4 regions of the Streptomyces sp. NPDC088785 genome follow, and region 3 is predicted to be linked to each of the others. Evidence: riboswitches for the same ligand, from Rfam matches in the RefSeq annotation. Region 3 holds a riboswitch; each other region holds the start of a gene.
What was found. A riboswitch is a leader RNA that binds a small molecule or an ion and turns the genes downstream of it on or off. The one in region 3 is predicted to bind cobalamin.
Positions count from the first base shown of each region.

Region 1 (7,144 bases), on a different contig from region 3:
GTGGTGCCGGTGTCCCGGAGCGCGCCGGACAGCGCCAGGTAGGCCTCGGCCTCGTCCGTGAGGTCGAGGTCGTCACGGAAGGAGACCACGGTCACCCGGTCCTGGCGGGTGACGTCGATTCTCTGTCTGTCGGAAACCATCCGCAGACTTTCCCACAGGTTCCTGGGCGTGTGATCAGCAGATCCCCCTTTCTCCTCCGGGGCGGCCCGAATCGGGGGAGTGTCGGATCGACGGGTGCGGGGAAAGCGAGAATCGTGGCGGCACGAGGTGCGACACGCAAGGGAAAGGACCCACGACATCATGAGCCCGGCTCAAGCACTGGAAACAGAGGAGATCAGTTGTGCGGACGCCCGGGTGGCGGTCCGCGCGGCACTGGCCGACGCGGCGGACGAACTGCCACGGGACCGGTCCCGGCAACTGAGCGAGGACGCGCTGCTCGTGGTCAGCGAACTGGTGACGAACGCCCTGGTGCACGCGGGCGGAGTCACCCGGCTCGAGGTCGAGGTCACGGACGACGTGCTCCGGCTGCGGGTGAGTGACGCCAGCACGACCGCGCCCCAGCGACTCCACACGCGCGCGGGAACCCCCGGCGGATACGGCCTGGTCGTGATCCAGCGGCTCTGCTCGGAGATGGACGTCGAGATCGGCCCCGAAGGAAAGACGATCACCGCCGCGATGCCCCTGCGGTGACCACCCCCCTCCGCACCGCCCGCCACCGCGCGGAGGGCCCCTCACCCGCCGCCTCGCCGTCCGAGGCGCAGAGGAAGATCGGTCAGCCCCCGCAGTAGGGTGCTGCCGCGCCACGTCAGCGTCGCCGGATCCGTGGCGAACGCGACCGTCGGGAAACGCGTCAGGAAGCACCGCAGCGCCACCTCCGCCTCCACCCGGGCCAGGGGCGCACCCAGACAGTGATGCGGGCCGTGCCCGAACGCGAGATGCGCGGGACCGGAGCGCCGCAGGTCGAAACGGTCGGCGTCCGCGTAGTGCCCGGGATCCCGGGAAGCGGCCGCGAGACCGACCAGCACCGCGTCGCCCGCCGCGATCGACGCCCCCGCCAGCTCCAGCGGCTCCGCCGCGAACCGGAAGGCGCTGGAGTGCACCGGCGCGTGGAAGCGCAGCGACTCCTCGACCACGGCGGCCGTCAGCGACGGATCCGCGCGCACCCGCGCCGCCAGGCCGGGCTCGGCGAGGAGGCTGAACAGCGCCGCCGAGATCAGATTGACGGTCGTCTCGTGCCCGGCGACGAGCAGCAGGAAGACCATGCCGAGGAGTTCGTCGGCCGAGAGGACGCCGTCCCGTCCGGCGGCGGCCAGCTCGCTGAGCAGGGTGCCGTCGGGAGCGGCGGTCTTCCGGTCGACCAGCTCGCCGATGAGCCCGGTCAGGTGCGCTCCGGCCGCTGCCGCCGCCTCCTCGGACGTGGGCAGCACCAGCTCGCGCGACCAGGCGTGGAAGGCGTCCCGCGCGTCCTGCGGCACGCCGAGCAGCTCGCAGATCACCGCGACCGGCAGAGGCAGCGCGTACCGCTCGACCGCGTCGACGACACCCTCGTCGGGCAGGTCGCGGAGCAGGCCGTCCGCGAGGGCCTCGATCCGCGGCCGCAGCGAGCGGATCCGCCCGGCCGTGAAGTGCCCGGCGACGAGCTTGCGCAGCCGCGTGTGGTGCGGCGCGTCGCTCTGGAGCATGTTCCGCCCGAGGGCGTGCCCGCCGTCGTCCGTCCAGGTCGCCGAGTGGCGGATGTCGTTGCTCAGCCGGGGATCGGCCAGCGCCCGGCGTGCCGCGTCCCGGCTCACCACGAGCCAGCTCGGACCGCTCCCGGGGACGACCACCCGATGGACCGGTCCGCGCGCCCGTAGCGCCGCGTACTCCGGGAAGGGGGCGTGCGCGGGATCGTGGCCGGGAGCGGCCGCGTCGTCCCGTGGAGATGTCGATGGCATGGAGTCGTCCCTCGCTTCGTTCGCGTGCGGTGTGTCGCGGTGGTGGTAGTGGTGCGGTGGTGGTCCGGTGGTGTCGCGGTGGTGGCGCCGGCCGTCGCCGGGAGGCGTCCGGGGGAGGGCTCAGGCGGGCAGGAGGTCGTCGATCGCGCCGAACGCGGCCAGCGCCCGCGCCTGCGCGCGGCCGGCACGCGCGGCGCCGGGCCTGCGGTGGTCCGCGGTCATGTTCCGCCCCATGGCGCGGCGCGCCGCCGCGTCGGGCGTGACGAGCGTGACGTGGCTCCCCTCCGCCGTCAGCGCGGCGGCCTGGCGCCCGGCGTGCGGGTGCGGCCCGACGGCGGAGGGGAGGGGGACCACGGCCAGGACGCGCCGGTGGCCGCGGGCCAGCTCCAGCGGAGCCGTCGACCGGCTGCCGCCGTCCATCCACCGCCGGCCCGACAGCGTGATCGGTGGCCACACCAGGGGAACGGCGCAACTGGCGGCGACCGCTTCGACGACCGTCGCGCCCGTGTGCCGGTCGAAGGCGCCGGTGGCGCCCGTCGCGGCGTCCACGGCCGCGAGCCGCAGCGGACGGTCGGGCCAGTCCCGCACGCCGTCCAGCAGCGTGCGCACCGTGTCGAGCACCACGTGCTCCGGGACGGTCCGGGCGGCGAGCGCGGCCCGGCCGAGGCGGCGCGCGGAGCGGTCGGGGTCCCGCGACCCGAGGGCCGCCCGGAGGAACCGGAGCGTCTGGACGACCGTGACCCCCAGGTCGACGCGGTCCGCGCCGGCCAGCTGACGCTCGTACAGCTCCTGCGGGGACTGCCCCGACAGCAGCCGGGCGGCGAAGACGGCCCCGGCCGACGCGCCCGCCGTCAGGTCGGCGTCGGCCGGATCGCACCCGGACTCCGCGAGACCGGCCAGGACGCCGACCAGCCACGCCCCGCCGACCGGCCCGCCACCGCCCAGGACGAGTGCCCTGCCCGCATCCCCCATGACCCGCTCCTCACCCCGCGCCAAACGGGGAGTGCTCCCCGTTTTGATGGACGATAGCATCTCCACCGGGGACCACTCCCCGGATGTCCCGGGGAGACGCGTGAAGGAGGACCACATGGCCGGCGCCGCATCCGGCACGACGGCACACCGGCGACGCGACGCGCGACGCAACCGGGAGCTGATCGTCGAGGCCGCGCGCGAGCTGTTCCGGGAGCAGGGCCTCGCGGCCCCCCTCGACGTCGTCGCCCGCCGGGCCAACGTGGGCAACGCGACCCTGTACCGGCACTTCCCGGCCCGCGCCGACCTCGTCGACGCCGTCTTCCGCGATCAGTTGGGCGGCACGATGACCGCCGGCGAGGAAGCGCGCGCGGCCGCCGACGCGTGGGCCGGCCTGACCGGCTACCTGGAGGTCGTGTTCACGGTGCTCGCCACGGACCGGGGCACGAACGACCTGATGACCACGAGCCTGGAGGGCGTCACGGCGCTGGACGCCGTCCACGCGCACAACCACCGGACCGTGGACGAACTCCTGCGGCGCGGACAGGCGCAGGGCTCCGTCCGCGCCGATGTCGTCGTGGAGGACGTGCTGTTCGGCCTCGCCGCGCTGGGGCGGGCCGTCCCCGCGCTCACCGCCGCGGCCGCGCCCGACGCCTGGCGCCGTCCCCTCGCCCTCCTCCTGGCCGGGCTGCGTCCCGCCGCCGCGCAACCTCCGCTCCCGGCCGCCGCCCTGACGCCCGGACAGCTCAGGGCGACCCTCGCCGGACTGTGACACCGGCCGCGCGCCGGGCCTTCCGGAAATAGGGAGGTGGGCGGGCGGACGACGTTGGTATGGTGCGCCGATGTCAACGATCAAGCAGTTCCAAGTGACCTTCGACTGCGCGGAACCCGAGCGTGTCGCCCGGTTCTGGTGCGAGGTGCTGGGGTACGTCATGCCCACGCCGCCGGAGGAGTTCGGCACCTGGGACGAGTACCGGGCCGCGCAGCCGCCCGAGGAGCGCGACACGTGGTCCGCCTGCGTCGACCCCTCGGGCGCGGGCCCGCGCCTGTACTTCCAGCGCGTTCCCGAGGGCCGTGTCGTCAAGAACCGCGTGCACCTCGACGTACGCACCGCCACCGGTCTCAAGGGCGCCGAACGCCTCGCCGTCCTGGAGGCCGAGTGCGCCCGCCTCGTCGCCCTCGGCGCGACCCACGTGACCACCCTGTACGCCGACGAGGAGAACGAGTCCTGCATCCCGATGCAGGACATCGAGGGCAACGAGTTCTGCATCGACTGACCCCACGCGAACCGACTGACCCCACGCAAGAGGACCGGGAGGCCCGCGGGCCCGCCGGTGCGGGCCTCCGGTCCTCCGCGTCCACGACGCTCCGGTCACCTGGACCCGCGACCGTCCGGCCGTGTCGTTCGCCGCGACCCGCGACCCGCGACCCGCGACCCGCGACCCGCGACCCGCGACCCGGTACCCGCGACCGCACGGCCGCGTCGGCCGTCGCCGGAGCCCGGCACCGGCCCCCGACGCCCCGTGGACAGCGGCGCGCCGAATGGCATGATGGCCCCTGACATGGGCGACAGCCGCCCGAGGAAACCGGTGCGATTCCGGTGCGGTACCGCCACTGTGATCGGCGAGCGGATCCCGACGAGCCACTGCCCCGCGCGGGGTGGGAAGGCCGGGACGAGCGCGGACCCGAGAGCCAGGAGACTCACGCTGTCGCCTCCTCGAAGCACCCCGGGGCGGACCTCCCCGGCGAGAGGAAGGACACGGCATGCCCGAGCGGCCCGCCGACGGCACCGACACGACCACGGCGACGGGAGCCCGGGCCGTCCCGTGCCGGGTGGTGGTCTGCCGCGACTGCTGCTGCGGCACCGTCAAGGTCGACGGCGACCACGCGGCCCAGACCGCGCGGCTGCGCCAGATCGCCCCGGTGCGGATCAGTGAGTGCCTGGACGTCTGCGAACAGGCCAACGTCATCGTCGTCCAGCCCTCGACGGCCGGCCGGGCGGCAGGTGCCCGCCCGGTCTGGCTCGGCCTGGTCAACGACCCCGACGCCACCGAGGACATAGCGGACTGGGTACGGGCCGGCGGCCCCGGTGTCGCCGCCCGCCCCGACATCCTCGACCTCTACCTCATCAAGCCGCCGCGCCGCGCCCCGGCCGGCTCGTGAACGCCACCGCGCACCCGGCGGGCGAGGCCCGGCCGGAACAGGTCGCCGAGGCGCTGCGCGACCTGGCGCGGCTCGGCGGGTTCTTCGCCCTCGACACGGCCGCGCCCGGCACACCCCGGCAGGGGGCGCCCGCCGACGGCCGCGGACTGCGCGAAGGGTTCGCCGCCCGGGCCCGGGCCGTCAACGACCGTTTCGGGACGGCCGAGCCCCGCGTCGGCGTCTCCGTCGCCCACCTGGGACTCGCCGCACGGCTGTGGTCGCCGGTCCTCGCCTGCGTGCTCGTGCACGGGATCCTGCCCGCGATGGACGCCGCGGAATGGGCGGGGGACGGCACGGCCGTACGCCTGAACGGCGCGCGGGGACGGCTCACGGCACGGCTGCCGGCGCCGGCCGACGCCGTCCACGCGGAGGTGGACGGCGCGCTGCGGAACGTCGAGGACGGCCTCACCGTGAAGATCGCGCCGGGCCTGCTGGCCGGCAACTCCGCGTCCGCGCTGGTCGGTTCGGCGGCCCAGCTCCAGCGGACGCTGCCCGCCCTGCGCGCCCCGCTCGGCCGGCTGACCCGCGACCTGCTGCGGACCGGCCGACTGCGCGGTACCGGCCGGATCACCGGCCCCGGGCCGGCGTTCCGCCGCAACAGCTGCTGCCTCCTCTACCGCGCCCCCGGCGGCGGCACGTGCGGAGACTGCTGCCTGACCGGGTGACCCGGCGACCGGGACGCGTCAGTGCGCGTCCCGCTGCCCGAACGTGTCGAGGATCCGCTCGGCGGCCAGCGTCGCCGTGAGCTCGCCGTCCCGGACCTGACGCTCCAGACCGGGCGTGACCGCGCGCACCGCCGGATCGGCGTGCAGCCGCCCGAGCAGCTCGTCGCGCACCATCGTCCAGGTCCAGTCGACCTGTTGCGTACGCCGCCGCTCCGCCAGCCGGCCCGTCGAGTCGAGGAGCGAGCGGTGCCGCTCGACGCGCTCCCACACCTCGTCGAGCCCGGTCCGCTCCCGGGCGCTGCACCACAGCACCGGAGGCGTCCAGAACGCGTCCTTGCCGTGCATCAGCCGCAGCGCGCCCGACAGTTCGCGCGCCGCCGACCGCGCGTCCCGCTCGTGCGGCCCGTCGGCCTTGTTCACCGCGATGACGTCGGCCAGCTCCAGCACACCCTTCTTGATGCCCTGCAACTGGTCACCGGTCCGCGCCAGCGACAGCAGCAGGAACGTGTCGACCATATTCGCCACGGCCGTCTCCGACTGGCCGACGCCGACCGTCTCCACCAGCACGACGTCGTACCCGGCGGCCTCCATGACGACGATCGACTCGCGGGTCGCCTTCGCGACACCGCCGAGCGTCCCGGCCGTGGGGGAGGGGCGCACGAAGGCGTCCGGATCGACCGCGAGCCGCTCCATCCGCGTCTTGTCGCCGAGGATGGAGCCGCCCGTGCGGCTGGACGACGGATCGACCGCGAGCACCGCCACCCGGTGGCCGCGCCCGGTCAGCAGGGAGCCGAACGCGTCGATGAACGTCGACTTCCCCACCCCCGGCACCCCGCTGACGCCGATCCGACGGGCCCGGCCGCTGTACGGCAGCAGCTCCGTCAGCAACTCCTGCGCCAGGCGGCGGTGCCCGGGACGCGTGGACTCCACCAGGGTGATCGCCCGCGCCACCACGGCCCGCTTCCCGGCGAGGACGCCCTTGACGTACGTATCGAGATCGATGGCCACCCCGTCACCGGCTCACTGGTCGTCGTGCCCGAGGTCCGCCGCGAGGCGCGCCACCAGGTCGTGGGCGGCGTCCGGGATCACGGTGCCGGGCGGGAACACGGCGGCGGCCCCCATCTCCACGAGCGTGGGCACGTCCTGCGGCGGGATCACCCCGCCCACCACGATCATGATGTCCTCGCGTCCCTCGTCGGCGAGCGCCTCGCGCAGCGCCGGTACGAGGGTGAGGTGCCCGGCCGCCAGCGACGACACCCCGACGATGTGCACGTCCGCCTCGACGGCCTGCCGCGCCACCTCGCCCGGCGTCTGGAACAGCGGGCCGACGTCGACGTCGAAGCCCAGGTCGGCGAAGGCCGTCGCGATCACCTT
Region 1 covers NZ_JBIVKH010000012.1:195,853-202,996, forward strand. The annotation lists gene ACIP5K_RS27825 (STAS domain-containing protein) at 1-140, opposite strand, end outside; gene ACIP5K_RS27830 (ATP-binding protein) at 301-690, shown strand; gene ACIP5K_RS27835 (cytochrome P450) at 732-1,934, opposite strand; gene ACIP5K_RS27840 (patatin-like phospholipase family protein) at 2,055-2,906, opposite strand; gene ACIP5K_RS27845 (TetR/AcrR family transcriptional regulator) at 3,022-3,675, shown strand; gene ACIP5K_RS27850 (VOC family protein) at 3,746-4,180, shown strand; cobalamin riboswitch at 4,483-4,606, shown strand; gene ACIP5K_RS27855 ((2Fe-2S) ferredoxin domain-containing protein) at 4,668-5,066, shown strand; gene ACIP5K_RS27860 ((2Fe-2S)-binding protein) at 5,063-5,770, shown strand; gene meaB (methylmalonyl Co-A mutase-associated GTPase MeaB) at 5,789-6,778, opposite strand; gene scpA (methylmalonyl-CoA mutase) at 6,791-7,144, opposite strand, start outside.
Region 1: another riboswitch for cobalamin. It lies ahead of ACIP5K_RS27855 ((2Fe-2S) ferredoxin domain-containing protein); the one in region 3 lies ahead of ACIP5K_RS29455 (ABC transporter substrate-binding protein).

Region 2 (7,144 bases), on a different contig from region 3:
CGTTAAGCATGAGATAAGTGGAACCAGCGAGGGGACGGAGCCGCGTCATGTCCGATGCGCCTGAAGTGAACGGACCGGTGGTCACACCGGTCCGCGTCGTCATTGCACTGTGTCTGATCGCACCGTTCGTGGCGATGCTGTGGGTCAGCTCCTACGCCAAGATCGACCCGACGTTCATCGGGATCCCGTTCTTCTACTGGTACCAGATGCTCTGGGTGCTGATCTCGACCGCGCTCACCATGACCGCGTACAAGCTGTGGCAGCGCGACCAGCGCGCCCGTCACTCCGACCGGTCCGCGGGGGGCAAGGCGTGAACAACGGGGTCAACGGTGTCGCGCTCACCGTCTTCATCATCTTCTTCCTGGCCGTCACGGTCATGGGCTTCCTCGCCGCGCGCTGGCGCCGCTCGGAGAACGACTCGCTCGACGAATGGGGCCTGGGCGGCCGGTCGTTCGGCACCTGGATCACCTGGTTCCTGCTCGGCGGCGACCTCTACACCGCGTACACCTTCGTCGCCGTCCCGGCGGCGATCTACGCGGCCGGCGCCTCCGGCTTCTTCGCGGTGCCCTACACGATCCTCGTATACCCGCTGATCTTCACGTTCCTGCCGCGCCTGTGGTCGGTCTCGCACAAGCACGGGTACGTGACGACCTCGGACTTCGTGCGCGGGCGGTTCGGCTCCAAGGGCCTGTCCCTCGCGGTCGCCGTCACCGGCATCCTCGCCACGATGCCGTACATCGCGCTCCAACTGGTCGGCATCCAGGCCGTGCTGGACGTCATGGGCGTCGGCGGCGGCGAGGACACCAACTGGTTCGTCAAGGACCTGCCGCTGCTGATCGCGTTCGGCGTGCTCGCCGCGTACACGTACTCCTCGGGCCTGCGCGCCCCGGCGCTGATCGCGTTCGTCAAGGACACGCTGATCTACATCGTCATCGCGGTCGCCATCATCTACATCCCCATCAAGCTGGGCGGCTTCGACGACATCTTCGCGGCGGCCGGCGAGAAGTTCTCGAAGATCAACCCCGCGACGGACAAACCCGTCGGGGCGCTCGCCCCCGGCTCGGCCGGCACCTGGACGTACGCGACGCTCGCGCTCGGCTCGGCCCTCGCGCTGTTCATGTACCCGCACTCGATCACGGCGACCCTGTCGTCCAAGAGCCGCGAGGTCATCCGCCGCAACACCACGATCCTGCCGCTGTACTCGCTCATGCTGGGCCTGCTCGCGCTGCTCGGATTCATGGCGATCGCGGCCGGGATCCAGGTGCAGAACGGCCAGTTGGCGATTCCGCAGCTCTTCGAGGACATGTTCCCCGACTGGTTCGCGGGCGTCGCCTTCGCCGCCATCGGCATCGGCGCGCTGGTCCCGGCGGCCATCATGTCGATCGCCGCGGCGAACCTGTTCACGCGCAACATCTACAAGGACTTCATCAGGCCGGACGCGACCCCGCAGCAGGAGACCAAGGTCTCCAAGCTGGTGTCGCTGCTGGTGAAGGTGGGCGCGCTGGCCTTCGTCCTGACGATGGACAAGACCGTCGCGATCAACTTCCAGCTGCTGGGCGGCATCTGGATCCTCCAGACCTTCCCGGCGCTCGTCGGCGGCCTGTTCACCCGCTGGTTCCACCGCTGGGCGCTGCTCGCCGGCTGGGCCGTCGGCATGGTCTACGGCACGGTCGCCGCGTGGAACGTCGAGTCGCCGGCGCAGAAGCACTTCGGCGGGTCGTCGGCGGAGATCCCCGGGATCGGCCAGATCGGCTACATCGGCATGACGGCGATCGTCCTGAACGTCCTCGTGACCGTCGTCCTCACCTTCGTCCTGCGCGCGCTGAAGGCACCCGACGGCGTCGACGAGACCGCCCCGGCGGACTACACCGCCGACGCGGGCGACCGGGGCGTCCGGACCGAGCTGCCGGCCGTGGGCACCGGCCACTAGGGCCCGCACCGCGTCCACCTGACGAGCCCCTCCCGAGCGGAGGGGCTCGTCCCGTTACGGTGACCCGGTACAGCCCCCGCACCACCCGCCCTGGAGGAAACGTGCCCGCCCCCATCGTTCTCGACAGCGATCCCGGCATCGACGACGCCGTCGCGCTGCAATACCTGCTCGGCACCGGCCTGTGGGACCTCAAGGCGTACACGACGGTCGGCGGCAACGTCCCCGCCGAGCAGACCTTCCGCAACGGCCGCGCCCTCGCCCGCGTCTTCGGCATCGACGGCGACGTCGGCGTGCACCGCGGCGCGGGCCGCCCGCTGACCCGGCTGCCCTACTCGGCGGCCGGCGAGTTCCACGGCGCGTCCGGGCTCGGCACCGAGACCCTGCCCGACTCCACCGCGCCCGAGCAGACCGAGTCCTCCGCGCAGGCGCTGCTGCGGCTCTCGCGCGCGTACGAGGGCGAGCTGACCGTGTGCGCGACGGGACCGCTCACCAATGTGGCCCTCGCGCTGACCGAGGACCCCGGCTTCGCGCGGCGCGTGAAGAAGCTCGTCTTCATGGGCGGCGCGGCCGACGTGCCCGGCAACATCACCCCGGTCGCCGAGTTCAACGCCTGGGCCGACCCGGACGCCGTGGACCTCGTCGTCTCCTCCGGCATCCCGTACACGATGGTCGGCCTCGACGCGACGCACGGCTGGCGGTTCACCACCGACGACCTGGACACGCTCCGGGCGGCCGGCGACGACCTGGGACTCACCACCCGCCTGATGGACTTCTATCTCGGCGCCTACCGCGAGACCGGCGGCTCCCCGCTGCACGACCCGCTGGCCGTGGGCGTGTGCGCCGACGAGTCGTTCGTGACCGCCGCCGAAGGCACCGTCGTGGTCGAGTGCGGGTCGGAACTCACCCGCGGCAAGACCGTCTTCATCCCCTACGACGCCGATTACCCGCGCGCCTACTACCAGGAGTCCCCGCTCGTCGCGGCCCGCACCGCGCGCCGCGGCCGGGTCGCCCTCGGCACCGGCCCCCGCAACTTCACCGAGGACTTCGTCGCCACCCTGCTCAAGCAGCCCAGCGGGGCCTGAGCGACACCCCCGACACAAGATGTGGGGGTGCGGCGAACACCCGGCACAACATGTATGCTCGCTCTCGCTGTCAGTGCAGGGGAATCCGGTGCAAATCCGGAACTGTCCCGCAACGGTGAACGTAAGCCTCGAAGCGCGTACGTGAGTCCGAAGACCTGCCGACGGCACACCCGTGCCACCCGGCCCGGGTGTCGACGACGTCCGGGCCTCGTGGAATGGGCCGGTGACGCGGGCCCCGCCGTGCGCGGGCCCGGGCCACTGTCTCCCCGCGGGCCCCGAGCCGAGCGAGGGAGAGCCCCACCGTGACCATCGCGCCCGCTGATCCTGCCTCAGCCGTGGCCGAGGCGGATGCCCCCGGTACCGCGCTGCTGCGCACCCTGACCGAGCTGACCGCCGATCTGCCCGCCGCGGACCCCGGCCGGGTCGCCGCCGCCGCGCTGCGGGGCCGCAGCGCGCGGGCCGACGAGGCCGAGCTGCGCGAACTCGCCACCGAGGGCGCGGCCGGGCTGATCTCCGAGGACCCCGTCTACTCCCGGCTCGCCGCGCGGCTGCTCACGCTCTCCATCGCCGCCGAGGCCGCCTCGCAGGGCGTGACCTCGTTCACCGGGTCGATCGCCGTCGGCCACCGCGAGGGGCTGATCGCGGACCGCACCGCCGACTTCGTCCGCGTGCACGCCGCGCGGCTCGACGCGCTGGTGGACCGCGCGGCCGACGACCGCTTCGGCTACTTCGGGCTGCGCACCGTCTTCAGCCGCTACCTGCTGCGCCACCCGATCACCCGCAAGGTGATCGAGACGCCCCAGCACTTCATGCTGCGGGTGGCGGCCGGGCTCGCCGAGGACGACTCGGCGCACGCGCTCGACGAGGTCGCCGCGCTGTACGGCCTGATGAGCCGGCTCGACTACCTCCCCTCCTCCCCCACGCTCTTCAACTCCGGCACCCGGCACCCGCAGATGTCGAGCTGCTACCTCCTCGACTCGCCGCTGGACGAGCTGGACTCGATCTACGACCGCTACCACCAGGTGGCCCGGCTCTCCAAGCACGCCGGCGGCATCGGCCTCTCCTACTCCCGCATCCGCTCGCGCGGCTCCCTGATCCGCGGCACGAACGGCCATTCCAACGGCATCGTGCCGTTCCTGAAGACCCTCGACGCGTCGGTGGCGGCGGTGAACCAGGGCGGGCGCCGCAAGGGCGCGGCCGCCGTCTACCTGGAGACCTGGCACTCCGACATCGAGGAGTTCCTGGAGCTGCGGGACAACACCGGTGAGGACGCCCGCCGCACCCACAACCTCAACCTGGCGCACTGGATCCCGGACGAGTTCATGCGCCGGGTGGACGCCGACCAGCCCTGGTCGCTGTTCTCGCCGGCCGACGTGCCCGAGCTGGTCGACCTGTGGGGCGAGGAGTTCGACGCCGCGTACCGCAGGGCCGAGGCCGAGGGGAAGGCGCGCAAGACCATCCCCGCCCGCGACCTGTACGGCCGCATGATGCGCACCCTCGCGCAGACCGGCAACGGCTGGATGACGTTCAAGGACGCGGCGAACCGCACCGCCAACCAGACGGCGGAGCCCGGCCACACCGTGCACTCCTCGAACCTGTGCACCGAGATCCTGGAGGTGACGGACGACGGGGAGACGGCCGTCTGCAACCTGGGGTCCGTGAACCTGGGCGCGTTCGTGGCGGACGGCGCCATCGACTGGGAGCGGCTGGACGAGACCGTCCGCACGGCCGTCACCTTCCTCGACCGCGTCGTCGACATCAACTTCTACCCGACCGAGCAGGCGGGCCGCTCCAACGCCCGCTGGCGTCCGGTGGGCCTGGGCGCGATGGGGTTGCAGGACGTCTTCTTCAAGCTGCGCCTGCCGTTCGACTCCGCCGAGGCCAGGGCGCTGTCCACCCGGCTCCAGGAACGGATCATGCTCGCCGCGTACGAGGCGTCGGCCGACCTCGCCGAGCGCCACGGCCCACTGCCCGCCTGGGAGAAGACCCGCACCGCGCGCGGCGTGCTGCACCCCGACCACTACGACGTCGCGTTCACCTGGCCGGAGCGCTGGGCCGCGCTGCGGGAACGTATCGCCACGACGGGCATGCGCAACTCGCTGCTCCTCGCGATCGCGCCGACGGCCACCATCGCCTCGATCGCCGGGGTCTACGAGTGCATCGAGCCGCAGGTCTCCAACCTGTTCAAGCGCGAGACGCTGTCGGGCGAGTTCCTCCAGGTCAACTCGTACCTGGTGGACGAGCTGAAGGCGCTCGGCGTGTGGGACGCGCAGACCCGGGAGGCGCTGCGCGAGTCCAACGGCTCGGTGCAGGGCTTCACCTGGGTGCCGGACGAGGTCCGCGCGCTGTACCGCACGGCGTGGGAGATCCCGCAGCGCGGGCTCATCGACATGGCGGCGGCGCGCACCGCCTTCCTCGACCAGGCCCAGTCGCTGAACCTGTTCCTGGAGACGCCGACCATCGGCAAGCTCTCCTCCATGTACGCGTACGCCTGGAAGTCGGGCCTGAAGACGACGTACTACCTGCGTTCGCGTCCCGCGACGCGCATCGCCCGGGCCGCCGGCCGCTCGACCGTGCCCGCGCAGAGCGCCGCCGAAGCCGACGCGGTCGCCTGCTCCCTGGAAAACCCCGAGTCCTGCGAGGCCTGCCAGTAATGACCGACACCACCCCTGAGAAGAACCTGCTCGACCCGGGCTTCGAACTGACCCTGCGCCCCATGCGCTACCCGGACTTCTACGAGCGCTACCGCGACGCGATCAAGAACACCTGGACCGTCGAGGAGGTCGACCTCCACTCGGACGTCGCCGACCTCGCGAAGCTCAGCGCGGGCGAGCAGCACATGATCGGCCGCCTGGTCGCGTTCTTCGCGACCGGCGACTCGATCGTGGCGAACAACCTGGTCCTGACGCTCTACAAGCACATCAACTCCCCCGAGGCGCGGCTCTACCTCTCGCGCCAGCTCTTCGAGGAGGCCGTGCACGTCCAGTTCTATCTGACGCTGCTCGACACCTACCTCCCCGATCCCGAGGACCGGACCGCGGCCTTCGCCGCGGTGGAGAACATCCCGTCCATCCGCGAGAAGGCCGAGTTCTGCTTCAAGTGGATGGACTCGGTGGAGAAGCTGGACCGGCTGGAGTCGCGGGCGGACCGCCGCCGCTTCCTGCTCAACCTGATCTGCTTCGCCGCGTGCATCGAGGGCCTGTTCTTCTACGGTGCCTTCGCGTACGTCTACTGGTTCCGCAGCCGCGGCCTGCTGCACGGGCTGGCCACCGGCACCAACTGGGTGTTCCGCGACGAGACGATGCACATGTCGTTCGCGTTCGACGTGGTCGACACCGTCCGCAAGGAGGAGCCGGACCTCTTCGACGACGCGCTGGAGCAGCAGGTCACCGACATGCTGCGGGAGGCGGTCGAGGCGGAGTTGCAGTTCGGCCGCGACCTGTGCGGTGAGGGCCTGCCCGGCATGAACACCGACTCGATGCGCCAGTATCTGGAGTGCGTCGCCGACCAGCGCCTCCAGCGCCTCGGGTTCGCGCCGGTCTACGGCTCGGAGAACCCGTTCTCCTTCATGGAGTTGCAGGGCGTCCAGGAACTGACCAACTTCTTCGAGCGCCGGCCGTCCGCGTACCAGGTCGCGGTCGAGGGTTCGGTCGGCTTCGACGAGGAGTTCTGAGCCGGTCCGCTCAGGCGGCGGCCGTGTAGCGGGCGCGCCGCTCCTCCGTCTCGCGGGCGGTGCGGGCGGCGCGGATCTCGCGGTCGATGCGCAGGTCGCGGGCGATCCCGTAGAGGGAGGGCGCGGCCAGGAGCAGCAGGACGAAGAGGACGGTCAGGTAGTTCATCGCTGTGTTCATGGCTCTACTGTGTCGCTGCCGCGCTCCCCGCGGCAGTGGCAGGACTGTCATCGGACCCTGAATTCCTGCCAACTCTGCGGCACACTGGGGACCATGCTGAAGAACGTGGCCGCAGTGCTGCTCGACGGTGTGCATCCCTTCGAACTCGGCGTCGTCTGCGAGGTGTTCGGCCTCGACCGGAGCGACGCCGGGCTGCCCGTGTACGACTTCGCGGTGGTCTCCGCGGAGAGCCCGTCCCTGACCACCCATGTCCCCGGCATGACGATATCCACCCCGCACGG
Region 2 covers NZ_JBIVKH010000001.1:171,809-178,952, forward strand. The annotation lists gene ACIP5K_RS00785 (DUF3311 domain-containing protein) at 48-314, shown strand; gene mctP (monocarboxylate uptake permease MctP) at 311-1,930, shown strand; gene ACIP5K_RS00795 (nucleoside hydrolase) at 2,032-3,012, shown strand; cobalamin riboswitch at 3,067-3,190, shown strand; gene ACIP5K_RS00800 (ribonucleoside-diphosphate reductase subunit alpha) at 3,315-5,666, shown strand; gene ACIP5K_RS00805 (ribonucleotide-diphosphate reductase subunit beta) at 5,666-6,685, shown strand; gene ACIP5K_RS00810 (hypothetical protein) at 6,696-6,863, opposite strand; gene ACIP5K_RS00815 (helix-turn-helix domain-containing protein) at 6,957-7,144, shown strand, end outside.
Region 2: another riboswitch for cobalamin. It lies ahead of ACIP5K_RS00800 (ribonucleoside-diphosphate reductase subunit alpha); the one in region 3 lies ahead of ACIP5K_RS29455 (ABC transporter substrate-binding protein).

Region 3 (7,144 bases):
GATCAGCATCGACTACTACGTGCGCCTGGAGCGCGGCAAGGAGACGCGTCCCAGCCCCGCCGTCCTCGACGCGCTCGCCCGCGCCCTGCACCTGGACGACCGGGAACACCAGCACCTGCGCGAGCTGGCCGCCCGCGCCGCCCGCTATGCCCCCGAGCCGCCGCCCGCGCCCAGCCGCACCGTGCGCCCCCACGTCAGGCTGCTGCTGGAGTCGCTGCGGCCGAACCCCGCGTACGTCATCAGCCGCAGCATGGACGTGCTGGCCTGGAACCCGGGCGGGCTCGCCCTGTACGCGGGTCTGGCGGACTGGCCGGCCACGCAGCGCAACCTGGCCCGCTATCTCTTCCTGCACCCCGCGGCCCGCTCCCTCCTCCCGGACCGGGAGCGGCAGATCACCGCGTGCGTCGCGCGGCTGCGCGCCCTCGCCGGCATCGCGCCGGACGCGCCCGACCTCACCCGGCTGGTCGGCGAACTGCTCCTCAAGAGCCCCGACTTCGCGGGTCTGTGGGAGCGCTACGAGGTGACCGGACACAAACCGGTCCGGAAGACCTTCCAGCACCCCGAGGTCGGGCCCCTCACCCTCACCTCGCAGTCGCTGCACATCGAGGGCACGCCCGGGCAGCGCATCGGTGTCTACACCGCGGAACCCGGCGGTCCCGACCACGACGCCCTGCTCCTGCTCGACCTGACCGCGCCGTCCGTCGCCCCGTCCGGCGGCGCTCCCCGCGTCGGCTGAGACCGGGCCCGGCCGTGCGGTCCGTCCGGTGGGCGGCGCGGGCGGCGGGCGGAGATCCCGGGACCGGCGGCGCCCGGGCGATGAGTCCCGGCGCCCCGGACGGTCTCCCCCATCGACGGGTCGTCCACCCGGGACCGCCCACGCACAACGCCCACGCACAAGGGGAACGCCATGACCACCACGTACACCTTCGACGTCTTCTCCAGCCTCGACGGCTTCGGCGGCGCCGGCGGCGACTGGACGGGCTACTGGGGCAAGCAGGGGCCCGAGCTGCTGGCCCACCGCCTCGCGACGTACGACACCGACCAGCGGATGGTGCTGGGCGCGCACACGTACCGGCTGTTCGCGCAGATGCTGGCCGACAGCGACGAGGGCGCCGACGTGCGCGACCCGTGGGTCACCCGGATGCGGAACCTGCCGACCACGGTCGTCTCGTCGACCCTGGAGGGCCCCCTCGACTGGCCCGACGCCACCGTCGAGAGCGGTGACGCCGTCGACGTCGTCGCCCGGCTCAAGAAGGAGTCCGCGGTGCCGCTGCGCTCGCACGGCAGCCTGTCGATGAACCGGGCGCTGATGGCGGCCGGCCTGGTCGACCGGGTGCAGGTGACGGTGTTCCCCGTGATCACCGGCCGCACCGGCGAGGACCCGGTGTTCGCCGGCGCCGAGGACTTCGACCTGGAGCTGCTCGGGAACCGGACGCTCGACGGCGGCATCCAGGAGCTGACCTACCGGCCGACCCTGCACCCCTGAGCCCGGAGCGCCGCGGTCACGGGCCGCTCGGCCGGCCCGTCCCGACCGGCGCGGCGTCCTGTCCCGCGCTCTCCCCGGCCGCGACGGCGGCCACCGGCGAACCGGGTCCGCCGCGGTCGGTCCGGCCCGCCACGACGGCGAGCACCAGACCGGCGACGGCGAGCACGGCTCCGGCGAGGTTGGGCGCGGCCCAGCCCCAGCCCGCCGAGATCACCAGTCCGCCGATCCAGGCGCCGCCCGCGTTCGCCAGGTTGAAAGCGGAGTGGTTGGAGGCGGCGGCCATGGTGGGCGCGTCCTTCGCCTTCGCCATGAGCAGCATCTGGACCGGTGTCGTGATGAGGGAGCCCATCGCGCCGATGAAGGTGATCGTCAGCAGCGCGGGCACCGTGCTGTGGACCGTGAAGTAGAACGTCACCAGCGCCGCGGCGAGCAGCGCGAGCCCGCCGTACAGGGTCGGGCGCAGGGCCCGGTCGGTGAGCGGCCCCGCGAGGAGGGTGCCGGCGGTCATGCCGACGCCGTACAGGGCGAGGACCAGCGTGGTGGAGGAGTCCGAGATGCCGGTGAGGTGCGTCAGCATCGGGACGAGGTAGCTGTAGACGGCGAAGAAGCCGCCGAAGCCCACGACGGCCGTCGCCAGGCCGAGCGCGACCTGCTTGTTGCCCATCGCGCGCAGTTCGTGCCGGATCCCGGACTGTGCGCCGCGCGGCTGGTGCGGGACGAAGACGGCGAGCGCGGCGAGGGCGACGACGCCGATGCCGGCGACGGCCCAGTAGGCGGCGCGCCAGCCGAGCTGCTGGCCGAGCGCGGTCCCGGCGGGCACGCCGACGATGTTCGCGACGGTGAGGCCGAGGAACATCTTCGACACGGCGCGGGCCGCCCGGTCGGGGGCGACGAGCCGGGAGGCGACGACGGCGCCGACGCCGAACAGCGCGCCGTGCGGCAGGCCCGCCAGGAAGCGCGCGGCGAAGAGCGTGCCGAAGGAGGGGGCGAGCGCCGACGCGGCGTTGCCGACGACGAAGAGGCCGGTCAGGAGCAGCAGCAGCCGCTTGTGCGGGATGCGCGCGCCGACGCCGGTGAGCAGGGGGGCTCCGACGACGACGCCGAGGGCGTACGCCGAGACGAGGTTGCCCGCGTGGGGCACGGAGACATGGACGCCGTCGGCTATCTGGGGCAGCAGCCCCATCGTGGCGAACTCGGTCGTGCCGATGCCGAACGCGACAACGGCCAGGGCCAACAGGGCCAGCGGCATGGTGCGGGAGGACCTTTCGAAGACGTGGGGAGGGGGCCGGTTTTCCGGGACGTACCAGGATATTCATGGATGTCCCGGGCCGGAATCAGCGGCCGTCGAACGGCTGTGACCTGGAGTGCAGCCGTCGCGTCCGGCCGCGCATTCCGGGATCGGGGGGCCCGCCGCGGTGATGTGTGTCACCACGCCCGGTCCGGTCCGGGCGCCGTGGCGGCCCGGGCCCGATGGCGTAGCCTCCCGGGATCGGACGGCGGGGACGGAGGGTTCGGGGCATGGCGGAGCGGTGCACGGCACGGGTGCCGGGGGTCGGGCTGTCGTACGAGGTGTCGGGGCCGCCGGACGCGGCGCCGCTGCTGCTCCTGGCGGGTCTGGGCGAGGGCGCCGTCGACTGGGCGCCGGTGGCCCCGGAGTTCGCCCGCGACCACCGGGTGTACGCCCTCGACCTGCGCGGGCACGGGCACAGCGGCCGGCCGGGACGGTACTCGCTGGAGCTGATGCGCGACGACGTGCGGGCGTTCCTGGACGCCGTGGGCGCGGACCGGGTGCGGATCGTCGCGCACTCCATGGGCGGTGTGGTCGCCCACCTGCTGGCGGCGGCCGAGCCGGAGCGGGTGACGCGCCTGGTCCTGGAGGACGTCCCGCTCCCCCGCCCGCGGACGCCTCCGCCGCTGGTCCGCCCGGCGGGCGAGCCGCCCTTCGACTGGGAGATGGTGGTGGCGGTCAGGCGGCAGCTCGACACGCCGCCCGCGCACTGGCGGGACGGGCTCGGCTCGATCACCGCGCGGACGCTGGTGGTGGCGGGCGGGCCGCTCAGCCACGTACCGCAGGACGGCGTCGCGGAACTGGCCCGGCGCATTCCCGGCGCCCGGCTGCTGCCCCTCCCGGTCGGACACCTGATCCACCGCGACGCACCGCGGGAGTTCGCGCGCGAGGTGCGCGCGTTCCTCACCGACCGGGCCGACCCCGCGTCCCCGGAACGGCCCGGCGGGCGGGCGTCCGGCCCCGAAACCCCGGCGGCGGGGCCCTGATCAGGCCCGTGATACTTTCGCCGGGCCAGTCGTACCCGTGCACGGTCCGTCCGTGCGGGGGTCAGGGAATCCGGTGGAAATCCGGAACTGACGCGCAGCGGTGAGGGTGACGGGCGGAGCCACAGCCACTGGTCCGATGACACGGACCGGGAAGGCGCTCCGCCGGGACGACCCCGAGTCCGAAGACCTGCTGGCGGCCTCCGGGATGCCACGCCCGGCGGTGGACCCTTGACCGGCTCCGCGTATGAGCCCCGGACGCAGAGGATGCCCCGTGCCGCCCGCCCGTTTCACCCCGTCCCTCCGCCGTACCGCTCCCCTGCTGGCCGGAGCCCTGTTCCTGGCCGGATGCGGGGGGTCGCCCGACGCCGGCGGCGACGGGAGGCCCGCGCGCGGGGTCACGATCGACAACTGCGGTACGAAGGTGACGGTCGACCGCGCGCCCGAACGGGCCGTCGCCCTCGACCAGGGCGCGGCGGAGATCATGCTGTCGCTCGGCCTCGCCGACCGGATGGTGGGCACCGGCACCTGGACCGACCCGGTCCGCAAGGGACTCGAGAAGGCGAACGCGCGGGTGCCGCGGCTCGCCGATCGCTATCCGTCCTTCGAGAAGGTGCTGTCCACCGAACCCGACTTCGCCGCGGCCTCGTTCAACTACACCCTCGGCAAGGGCGGGGTCGCGCCGCGCGACAAGTTCGCCGAACTGGGGGTCCCCACCTACCTCTCGCCCAGCGACTGCGCGGGCAAGGACAACAGCGGCGACGGGGACGGCACGCGCACCCGGCCCCTGACGCTCGACACCGTCTACGGCGAGATACGCGACCTGGCACGGATCTTCCACGTGCGGGCGCGCGGCGAGAAACTCGTCGACACGCTCAAGGCCCGCGTGGACCGGGCCACCGCGGCCGCCGACACCTCGGGCGTCAGCGTCCTGTACTGGTTCGCGAACTCCGACTCCCCCTACATGGCGGGCTGTTGCGGCGCGCCGGGGGTGATCACCGAGGAGCTGGGGCTGCGCAACGTCTTCGACGACACCCGTGCGGAGTGGCCGCAGGTCGGCTGGGAGACGGTCGCGGACCGCGACCCGGACGTCCTGGTGATCGGCGATCTGACCCGCCGCGCGGAGACCGCCGAGTCCGCCGCGCGCAAGATCGCGTTCCTGGAGTCCGACCCGGTCACGAAGAACATGACGGCGGTGCGCGAGAAGCGGTACGTGCGGCTGAGCGGGCAGGACATGAATCCGACGATCCGCACCGTGGACGGCCTGGAGAAGGTGGCCGCCGCGGTCGGTGAGTTCGGCCTCGCCCGGTGAGTGCCGGACCCCTGCGAACCGCTCTGTACGGCGCGGCGGGCGTGGCGGCGCTGTGCGCCTCCGTCGCCGTGGCGATCACCTTCGGGCCGGCCCGGATCGGCGTCGGCGACGTGTGGTCGGCGGTCGGGGCGCGGCTCGGCGGGGGCGCCTCGGACCTGTCGCCGATCCGCGACGGGATCGTGTGGAACCTGCGGCTGCCGCGGGCGCTGCTCGCGGCCGTGTGCGGCGCCGGGCTCGCCGTGTGCGGCACGGTGCTCCAGGCGCTGCTGCGCAATCCGCTCGCCGACCCGTTCGTGCTCGGCGTGTCCTCGGGGGCGTCGACGGGGGCCGTGCTCGTCGTGGTCCTCGGGGTGGGCGGCGGCGCGCTGTCGGTGTCCGGCGGGGCGTTCATCGGCGCGGTCGTCTCGTTCGCGCTGGTGCTGCTGCTCAGCCACAGCCTCGGTGGGGCGACGGACCGGGTGGTGCTCAGCGGGGTGGCGGCGATGCAGCTGTTCTCGGCGCTGACCTCGGTCGTCGTCCTGACGGCGGCCGACGCGGAGACCACGCGCGGGGTGCTGTTCTGGCTGCTCGGTTCGCTCGGCGGGGTCGGCTGGACCGAGGTGTGGCTGTGCTCCGCCGTCCTCGTGGCCGCGCTCGCGGTGTGTCTCGGGTACGGGCGCACGCTCGACGCGTTCGCCTTCGGCCCGGAGGCGGCGGCCGCGCTGGGCGTCCGGGTGGCGCGCACCCGGCTGATCCTGCTGTGCGTGACCGCGCTGCTGACCGCGGTGCTGGTCAGCGCGGCGGGCGCGATCGGCTTCGTGGGCCTGGTGCTGCCGCACGCGGCGCGCGCCCTGGTCGGCCCGGGGCACGCCCGGCTGCTGCCGGTGACGGCGCTCGCGGGCGCGGTGTTCCTGGTGTGGGTGGACGCGGCGGCGCGCACGGTCCTCGCCCCCCAGGAGGTTCCGGTGGGAGTGGTGACGTCCCTGATCGGGGTGCCCGCGTTCGTGCTCGTGCTCTACCGGCGCAGGGCCGTCCGGTGACGGCCGGGCTGCGCGCGGAGCGCGTGTCCCGCTCGGCGGGCGGCGCGCTCATCCTCGACGGGGTGACGCTCGCGCCGCGCCCCGGCACCGTGACGGGGCTGCTCGGCCCGAACGGCTCGGGCAAGTCGACCCTGCTGCGGGTGTTGTCCGGGGTGCTCGCGCCGCATGCCGGTGTCGTCAGCCTCGACGGCACGCCGCTCGCCGGGGTGCCGCGCCGCACGGTCGCCCGGCGGGTCGCCGTGGTGGAGCAGCAGTCCGACACCCAGGTCGAGTTGACGGTCGCCGACGTGGTGCGGCTCGGCCGGATCCCGCACCGCCGCGCCTGGGCGCCGGCGTCGGCGGCCGACGAGGCGGCGGTCCGCTCGGCCCTGGAGCGCAGCGCGCTGGCCGACAAGGGGCACCGGCTGTGGCACACGCTGTCGGGGGGCGAGCGGCAGCGGGTGCAGCTCGCCCGCGCCCTCGCCCAGGAGCCGCGCGAGCTGCTGCTCGACGAGCCGACCAACCACCTGGACATCCAGCACCAGTTGGAACTGCTCGATCTGATCACCGGCCTCGGCCTGACCAGTGTCGTCGCGCTGCACGACCTGAACCTGGCCGCCGCGTACTGCGCGCAGGTGGTCGTGCTGTGCCGGGGCCGGGTCGTCGCGGCGGGCACTCCGGAGCGGGTCCTCACCGAGGAACTGATCGCGGACGTGTACGGGGTGCGTGCCCGGGTGGCCGTCCCGGAGCCGGGCGCGCGCCCGCACATCCGGTTCCTGGGGACCGTCGCGCGCGGTTCCTAGGGCCGGTGGGCGGGAGCGGTGGGGCGCCGGTCGCGGCGCGGGTGCGGGGGCTGCTGGTCGGGCCGGTCGAGCGCGCGTCGGGCGGTCGGCGGCGCGTGGACGCGCGGATCCGGGCGCCGGAGGAATGCCGGTCCGGCGTCGCGTGGAAGGTCGGCGTCCACGCCGAGCACCCCGCCCGCGGTGAGGCCGACGGGCTCCGGGAGCCCAGGGCCCGAGGTCGGCGCGCCGGGGCTCCGCGTCACCCCGACGCGGGCCCGCGGCCCTCGTGGGCCCG
Region 3 covers NZ_JBIVKH010000014.1:81,802-88,945, reverse strand. The annotation lists gene ACIP5K_RS29475 (helix-turn-helix transcriptional regulator) at 1-736, shown strand, start outside; gene ACIP5K_RS29470 (dihydrofolate reductase family protein) at 908-1,486, shown strand; gene ACIP5K_RS29465 (MFS transporter) at 1,503-2,735, opposite strand; gene ACIP5K_RS29460 (alpha/beta fold hydrolase) at 3,005-3,760, shown strand; cobalamin riboswitch at 3,790-3,970, shown strand; gene ACIP5K_RS29455 (ABC transporter substrate-binding protein) at 4,032-5,069, shown strand; gene ACIP5K_RS29450 (FecCD family ABC transporter permease) at 5,066-6,088, shown strand; gene ACIP5K_RS29445 (ABC transporter ATP-binding protein) at 6,085-6,870, shown strand; gene ACIP5K_RS29440 (hypothetical protein) at 7,109-7,144, opposite strand, start outside.

Region 4 (7,144 bases), on a different contig from region 3:
CGAACCGGGCCTGCCGCAGCGAGGCGTTCAGGGCGGGCGGGACGAACCAGACACGGCGGGTCACGACGCGTTCCTTCTTTCCGGGTGAGCCTTCAGGAGAGCCTTCGGGGGAGTGCGGGAGAGCCACCCCGGGAGAGTCCAGGGGAGTCCAAGGGAGTCCAGGGGAGTTCGGCGGAGGAGGTCGGGGAGCCCCCGGCGGGCGCCGGTCCCCGCGGCGTGGCGAACCTAGCACCCGGCCCGTACCGGCCCCCGCCCGCCACGGACCTCCCCGCCACGCCCGACCTGCCCCCACTCAGGGGCCCGCACGGAGACGGCCGCCGGGTACTGCGAGACTGTCGTCATGGGCACGCAGAACACGGGCACGCAGCACGCGCACACGCAGGACGACGCGCACACAGCGGACACGCCGCACACGTCGGACACACTGGAGACGCCGGACGCGTCGGACACACGGCAGCGCACCATCCTCGTCATCGGGATCGGCGCCGGCGACCCCGACCACCTGACCCTCCAGGCCGTGAAGGCCATCCGGCGCGCCGACGTCTTCTTCGTCGTCGGCAAGGGGGCCGACAAGTCCGCGCTCACGGACCTGCGCCACCAGATGCTGGAGGAGCACGCCGAGGCCCCGTACCGCGTGGTGGAGGTCGAGGACCCGAGCCGCAACCGCCGTCCCATGGACCGCTCCGCCTACACGTCCACCATCGAGGACTGGCGCGCCCGGCGCGGCGACCTCTTCGAGCGGCTGATGCTGGACGAGCTGGAGCCCGGCGGGACCGGAGCGTTCCTCGTGTGGGGCGACCCGTCGCTCTACGACAGCACCCTCGGCATCCTCGCCGACATCGGGACCCGCGGCCGGGTCGACGCGGCCGTCGAGGTGATCCCCGGCATCACCAGCGTGTCCACGCTCGCCGCGCGCCACCGCATCCCCCTCAACCAGGTCGGCCGCCCCGTGCACATCACCCCGGCCCGCCGGCTGCCCGAGGTCGACCGGCACGACGACGGGGACGTCGTCGTCATGCTCGACGGCGGCGAGTCGTTCACCCGGGTCGAGGGCGCGGGCCGGTGGATCTACTGGGGCGCCTACCTGGGTACCCCGGACGAACTGCTGATCGCCGGGCCCCTGGACGAGGTCCGCGACCGCATCCGGCAGGTGCGCTCCGAGGCCCGCGCGCGGCACGGCTGGATCATGGACACCTACCTGCTGCGGAACCCGGACGGGCCGGGCGAGCGGCCCGCGCCCGCCACGGACTGACCACCCCTCCACGGACTGACCACCCCGCGGTGGTCAGTCCACCGCCTGGCCGCACTTGGCCCGCAGCTCCGCGATGGCGTTCTCGAAGTCGCTGAGGGACTCGAAGGCGCGGTAGACGGAGGCGAACCGCATGTAGGCCACCGGGTCCAGCTCGCTGAGCGGCTCCAGAACGGCGAGCCCCACGTCATGGGTGCTCAATTGGGCGCTCCCCGCGGCCCGCAGGTTCTCCTCCACCTGCTGGCCGAGCCGGTCGAGCATGTCCTCCGTGATGGGACGCCCCTGGCACGCCTTGCGGACACTGCTGACGATCTTGGTGCGGCTGAACGGCTCGGTCACACCGCTGCGCTTGACCACGAGCAGGGAGTACGTCTCCAGCGTGGTGAAACGGCGCTGGCAGTGCGCGCACTGCCGGCGGCGGCGGATCGATGTGCCGTCATCGGTCGACCGGCTGTCGATGACACGGCTGTCGGGGAGCCTGCAGAAGGGGCAGTACACCGTTCATGTCCTCTCGGATTGCCTCGGACCGTGGGGTGCGTGTCCGGTGTCCGGCCGATCGTGGAGCGACGCTCATGGTAACGCAACTGACCTGCAGTTTTTCTCGAACTCGGCCGATTCTGCCCGCATTCGGCACGCGCGCGGCCGGCCGGGCGGGACCCGGGATGTCCGCTCCGACCTGCGCGTCGTCACCGGGCCGGGACACCGTTCGGGTCCCGGCCCGGTGACACCGGATCAGGCCGGACCGAGCTCCCCGCGCACGGTCCGCGCGGCCGACACCAGGTTCTCCAGGGACGAGCGGGTCTCCGGCCAGCCGCGGGTCTTCAGGCCGCAGTCCGGATTGACCCACAGCCGCTCGGCCGGAATCGCCTCAAGTCCCTTGCGCAGCAGGGCCGCCGCCTCCCGCGCGCTCGGCACGCGCGGCGAGTGGATGTCGTACACCCCGGGACCGGCCTCGCGCGGGTAGCCGTGCGCGGCGAGTTCCGCGGCGACCTGCATGTGCGAGCGCGCCGCCTCCAGGCTGATCACGTCGGCGTCGAGGTCGTCGATCGCCTGCACGATGTCGCCGAACTCGGCGTAGCACATGTGCGTGTGGATCTGGGTGTCCGGCCGCACGCCCGCGGTGGTCAGCCGGAACGCCTCCGTCGCCCAGTCCAGGTAGGCGGCGCGGCCGGCGGCCCGCAGCGGCAGCGTCTCGCGCAGCGCGGGCTCGTCGACCTGGATGACCGGGGTGCCGCTCGCCTCCAGGTCGTGGACCTCGTCGCGCAGCGCGAGCGCGACCTGGCGCGCGGTGTCGCCGAGCGGCTGGTCGTCGCGGACGAAGGACCAGGCGAGCATGGTCACCGGCCCGGTCAGCATGCCCTTGACGGGGCGCTCGGACAGCGACTGCGCGTACGACGTCCAGCGCACCGTCATCGGCTCGGGACGGGAGATGTCACCGGCCAGGACCGGCGGCCGGACGTAACGGGTGCCGTAGGACTGCACCCAGCCGTGCCGCGTCGCCAGAAAGCCGGTGAGCCGCTCCGCGAAGTACTGCACCATGTCGTTCCGTTCGGGCTCACCGTGCACCAGGACGTCGATGCCGGTCTTCTCCTGGAAGGCGACGACCTCGCGGATCTCGTCCCTGACGCGCTCCTCGTAGCCCGCGGTGTCGATCCGTCCCGCACGCACATCGGCGCGCGCCGTGCGCAGTTCGGCGGTCTGCGGGAACGAGCCGATGGTGGTCGTCGGCAGCAGCGGCAGCTTCAGCCGGGCGCGCTGGGCCGCCGCCCGCTCGGGGTACGGCAGCGAGCGCCGGGTGTCCGCGCCGGTGACCGCGGCGGCGCGGGCCCGCACCGCGGGGTCACGGGTGAGGGGCGAGGTGGCACGGGAGGAGAGCGCCGCACGGTTCACCGCCAGCTCCGCGGCGATCGCGTCCGTGCCGCGGGCGATCCCCCTGGCGAGCGTGGCGACCTCCGCCGTCTTCTGGCGGGCGAAGGCGAGCCAGCGCAGGATCTGCGGGTCGATCTCCCGCTCCAGGGCGGTGTCCAGCGGCACGTGCAGCAGCGAGCAGGACGCGGCGACGTCCACCCGGTCGGCGAGCCCCAGCAGGGTGCCGAGCGTGGCGAGGGACTTCTCCAGGTCGTTGACCCAGATGTTGCGGCCGTCGACCACGCCGGCGACCAGCCGCTTGCCCGGCAGCCCGCCGACGGCGGCGAGCGCGTCCAGTTGGCCCGCCGCGGCGCCGGTGAAGTCGAGGGCGAGACCCTCGACGGGCGCCTTCGCCAGCACCGGCAGGGCGTCGCCGAGCCGGTCGAAGTAGGAGGCCACCAGCAGCCGGGGCCGGTCGCTCGCCCCACCCAGCTCGCGGTAGGCCCGTTCCGCGGCGTTCAGTTCGGCCGGCGTGCGGTCCTGCACCAGCGCGGGCTCGTCGAGCTGCACCCAGTCCGCCCCGGCGGCCCGCAGGTCGGCGAGGACCTCGGCGTACACCGGCAGCAGCCGGTCCAGCAGGGTCAGCGGGTCGAACCCGGCGGCGACGCCCGGAGCGGGCTTCGCCAGCAGGAGGTACGTGACGGGGCCGACCAGGACCGGACGGGCGGCGCGGCCCTCGGCGGACGCCTCCCGGAACTCGGCGACCTGCCGGGCGGAGTCGGCGCCGAACACCGTGTCCGGTCCCAACTCGGGCACCAGGTAGTGGTAGTTCGTGTCGAACCACTTGGTCATCTCCAGCGGCGCCACGTCCTGGGTGCCGCGCGCCATCGCGAAGTAGCCGTCCAGGGCGTCGGCCTCGACGGCGGCCCGGTGGCGCTCGGGGATCGCGCCGACCATCACCGTGGTGTCCAGGACGTGGTCGTAGTACGAGAAGTCGCCGGTGGGGATCTCGTCGATGCCGGCGGCCGCCAGCTCCGCGCGGCGGGCGCGGCGCAGCCCGGCGGCGGTGTCCCGCAGGGCGTCGGCGGTGACCCGGCCCTTCCAGTACCCCTCGACGGCCTTCTTCAGTTCACGGTCGCTCCCCTGACGGGGGTAGCCGTACACGGTGGCCCGTGCTGCCGCGGCTGCGGTCCTCGTGGTCACGGAGTTCTCCTTCGAGAGACGTATCCCTGGGATCCCGAGGACCCGAACGCGTGAAGGAGCGACAGAAACGGCGGGGCTCCCCGCGCTGTGCCGCGCGGCCGTCCGCCGGATATGCACGCCGACCCGCCCACGAGGTCACCGGGATGTCCGCGCACGCGTCGTACGCGCACGGGCAGTTGGCAGGTCTTCGGACTCGCGGGCGCGTTCTCCGTACGGTTCGTCCGGACGGAGGACATCTACTGGCCGTCGCTTCCCAGGTCCCGTTCCTCGGGCCCAGTGCGTATGACGGCGGTCGTTCCCACTCACCGCTGCGGGGCAGTCCCGGATTCCCACCGGGTTCCCTCTTGCGACGCATCCCGCCTGGCGGACGGGGCGAACCAGCTGCGGGGCCCACCCTACGGGCCCGCCGTCCGCGATGGCCAGACTGGGGCCCCGGCGCCCGCCGCGCTCCCGGCGAAGAAATCTCTCCGAGCGCGGCAACCCGCGGCGGGCTCGCGCGTCGTGTGGAGGTGAAGGGCGCCCTCCGGCGCCCCGTCCCGACCCTCCCGACCCTCCCGACTCGTCCCCGTCCCCCCGACGGCCCCGACCGTCTGCCCGTCCCGACATGTGGAGTACGACCGTGAACCACCTCGTCCCCGTCCGCAGCGCCCTGATCGCCACCGGCCTGCTGGCCGCCCTGGCCACGACGCCCGCCGCCCACGCCGCCCCGGCCCACGCGTCGGCCGCCCCCACGGCCGCTGCCACGGCCGCCGCCACCGCCACGCCGAGCCCCGTGCCCTCCGCCCCCGGCACCGCCGCTCCGACCCCGGCCGCCAGCGAGCCGCCGTCCGACGCGCCCTCGGCCGCGCCGGCCGCCCCGGGGAAGGCGGGGAGCGAAGCCCCCTCGGCGGCGCCCGGCGGCACCGCGGCGCCCGCGCCCGCCCCCTCCCAGGACGAGCTGGCCCACACCGGCGCCTCGCGGACCGGCACCACCGCCCTGGGCGCCGGGGCCGCCGTCCTCGTCGCCGGCGGGGCGGGTGCCCTCTTCGCCGCACGCCGCCGCTCGCACCGCTGACACCCGCCCCGAGGAACCCCCGTGCACAGCCCCGCAGCCATCGAACCCGCCCACCGGCCCCGGCCGTTCACGCTCCCGCACGGCCGGGGCCGCCCCGGGTGGCGGGAGGTGCTGCGCGGGCTGCTGCGCCACGACCGCGGCACGCTCGAAACGGCGCCGGGACCGGACACGCCGCCGCACACCTCCGCGTACGGCGGCACGCGCCCGTACCCGCCCGCACGGCCCGAGCGGCCGCCCACGATCAGCGAGCTCTACCACGCGCACCGGCTGCGCATGGTCCGGCTCGCGGTGCTGCTCGTGGACGACCTGTCCACCGCCGAGGACGTCGTGCAGGACGCGTTCACCGCGCTCTACCGACGCCACGGCGAGCGGATCACGGAGGTCGACAACGCGCTCGGCTACCTGCGGACGTCGGTCGTCAACACCGCCCGTTCGGTGCTGCGCCGGCGCCGCACGGCCCGCGCCTGGACCCCGCCGCCGGCCGGCGAGACGCCCTCCGCCGAGGAATCCGTCGTCCTCGACGAGGCGCACCGCGAGGTCCTCGCCGCGCTCGCCCGGCTCACCCCGCGCCGCCGCGAGGTCCTCGTGCTGCGCTACTGGGCCGACCTCAGCGAGGCCGAGATCGCCACCACCCTCGGCATCAGCAGGGGCGCGGTGAAGTCGAACGCCAGCCGCGCGCTGGACGCACTCGAAAAGATCCTGGAGGGCCGGATATGACGCCCCGACCGCCCCGCCCCCCATGGCCGGACCCCGCCGGACGGCCCGCCCGGCCGACCGAACGCCGCCTGCACGACGCGCTCGCCGCCCGCGCCGACGCCGTCACCGTCCGGGCGTTGCGCCCGGCCGCCCCGCCCGGACCCCACCCGCGCCGGCCGCCCCTGCTCCACCACGTCCGGCGCCGGATCGCGCTGCCGCTCGCCGGGCTCGCCGCCGCCGCGGCCCTCGTCGCCGGCTGGTCCGCCCTGGCCCCGGACCCGGAGCCGCACCGCGTGCCCGCCCCGCCGGCCGCGCCCGACGGCCGGCCCACACCCCGCCCCACGCCGCCGACACCGTCCGCCTCGCCGCCGCCGTCGACCGCGGTGCCGTCACCGTCGGCCCCGGCCGACGCGGACCGGGGCGCCCCCTCGGCGACGCCGAACACCCCCGGCTGACCCGACACCGGCACACCGGCGCGGTCTTCCGCCCGGGCACACGGCACAGTTGGGGCAGCACCGTGTCGGTGCCGTGCCTGAGGGAGGAACGCGTGCTCGGTCTGGAACTGGTCGTGCTGTTGGGGATCGCCGTACTGGTCGGCTCCGCGCTCGGTGACCGACTGCGCATCGCACCGCCGGTGGTGCTCATGGTCATGGGCGTGCTCATCGGCCTGATCCCCGCGCTGCGGGAGGTGGAACTGCCCTCCGAGGTGGTGCTGCTGCTGTTCCTGCCCGTGCTGCTGGCCTGGGAGAGCCTCAACACCTCCCTGCGCGAGATCCGCCGCCACCTCACCGACGTCGCCCTCGCCGCCACCGTGCTGGTCATCGCCTCGGCCGCGTCGGTGGCCTGCGTCGCGCACGCGCTCGGCATCGGCTGGGGACCCGCCTGGGTGCTGGGCGCGGCCGTCGCCCCCACCGACGCGACGGCCGTCAACGTCGTGGCCCGGCTGCTGCCGCGCCGGGACATCACCCTGCTGCGCGCCGAGAGCCTGCTCAACGACGGCACGGCACTGGTCGTCTACGGCATCGCCGTCGGCGTCACCGTCGGCACCGAGGACGTCACCGTCCCGCACGTCGGCTGGCTGTTCGTCCTCGGCT
Region 4 covers NZ_JBIVKH010000004.1:276,495-283,638, forward strand. The annotation lists gene ACIP5K_RS15245 (histidine phosphatase family protein) at 1-64, opposite strand, end outside; gene cobF (precorrin-6A synthase (deacetylating)) at 341-1,252, shown strand; gene nrdR (transcriptional regulator NrdR) at 1,286-1,747, opposite strand; gene metE (5-methyltetrahydropteroyltriglutamate--homocysteine S-methyltransferase) at 1,982-4,300, opposite strand; cobalamin riboswitch at 4,461-4,697, opposite strand; gene ACIP5K_RS15265 (sortase-dependent protein) at 4,920-5,354, shown strand; gene ACIP5K_RS15270 (RNA polymerase sigma factor) at 5,376-6,071, shown strand; gene ACIP5K_RS15275 (hypothetical protein) at 6,068-6,505, shown strand; gene ACIP5K_RS15280 (Na+/H+ antiporter) at 6,598-7,144, shown strand, end outside.
Region 4: another riboswitch for cobalamin. It lies ahead of metE (5-methyltetrahydropteroyltriglutamate--homocysteine S-methyltransferase); the one in region 3 lies ahead of ACIP5K_RS29455 (ABC transporter substrate-binding protein).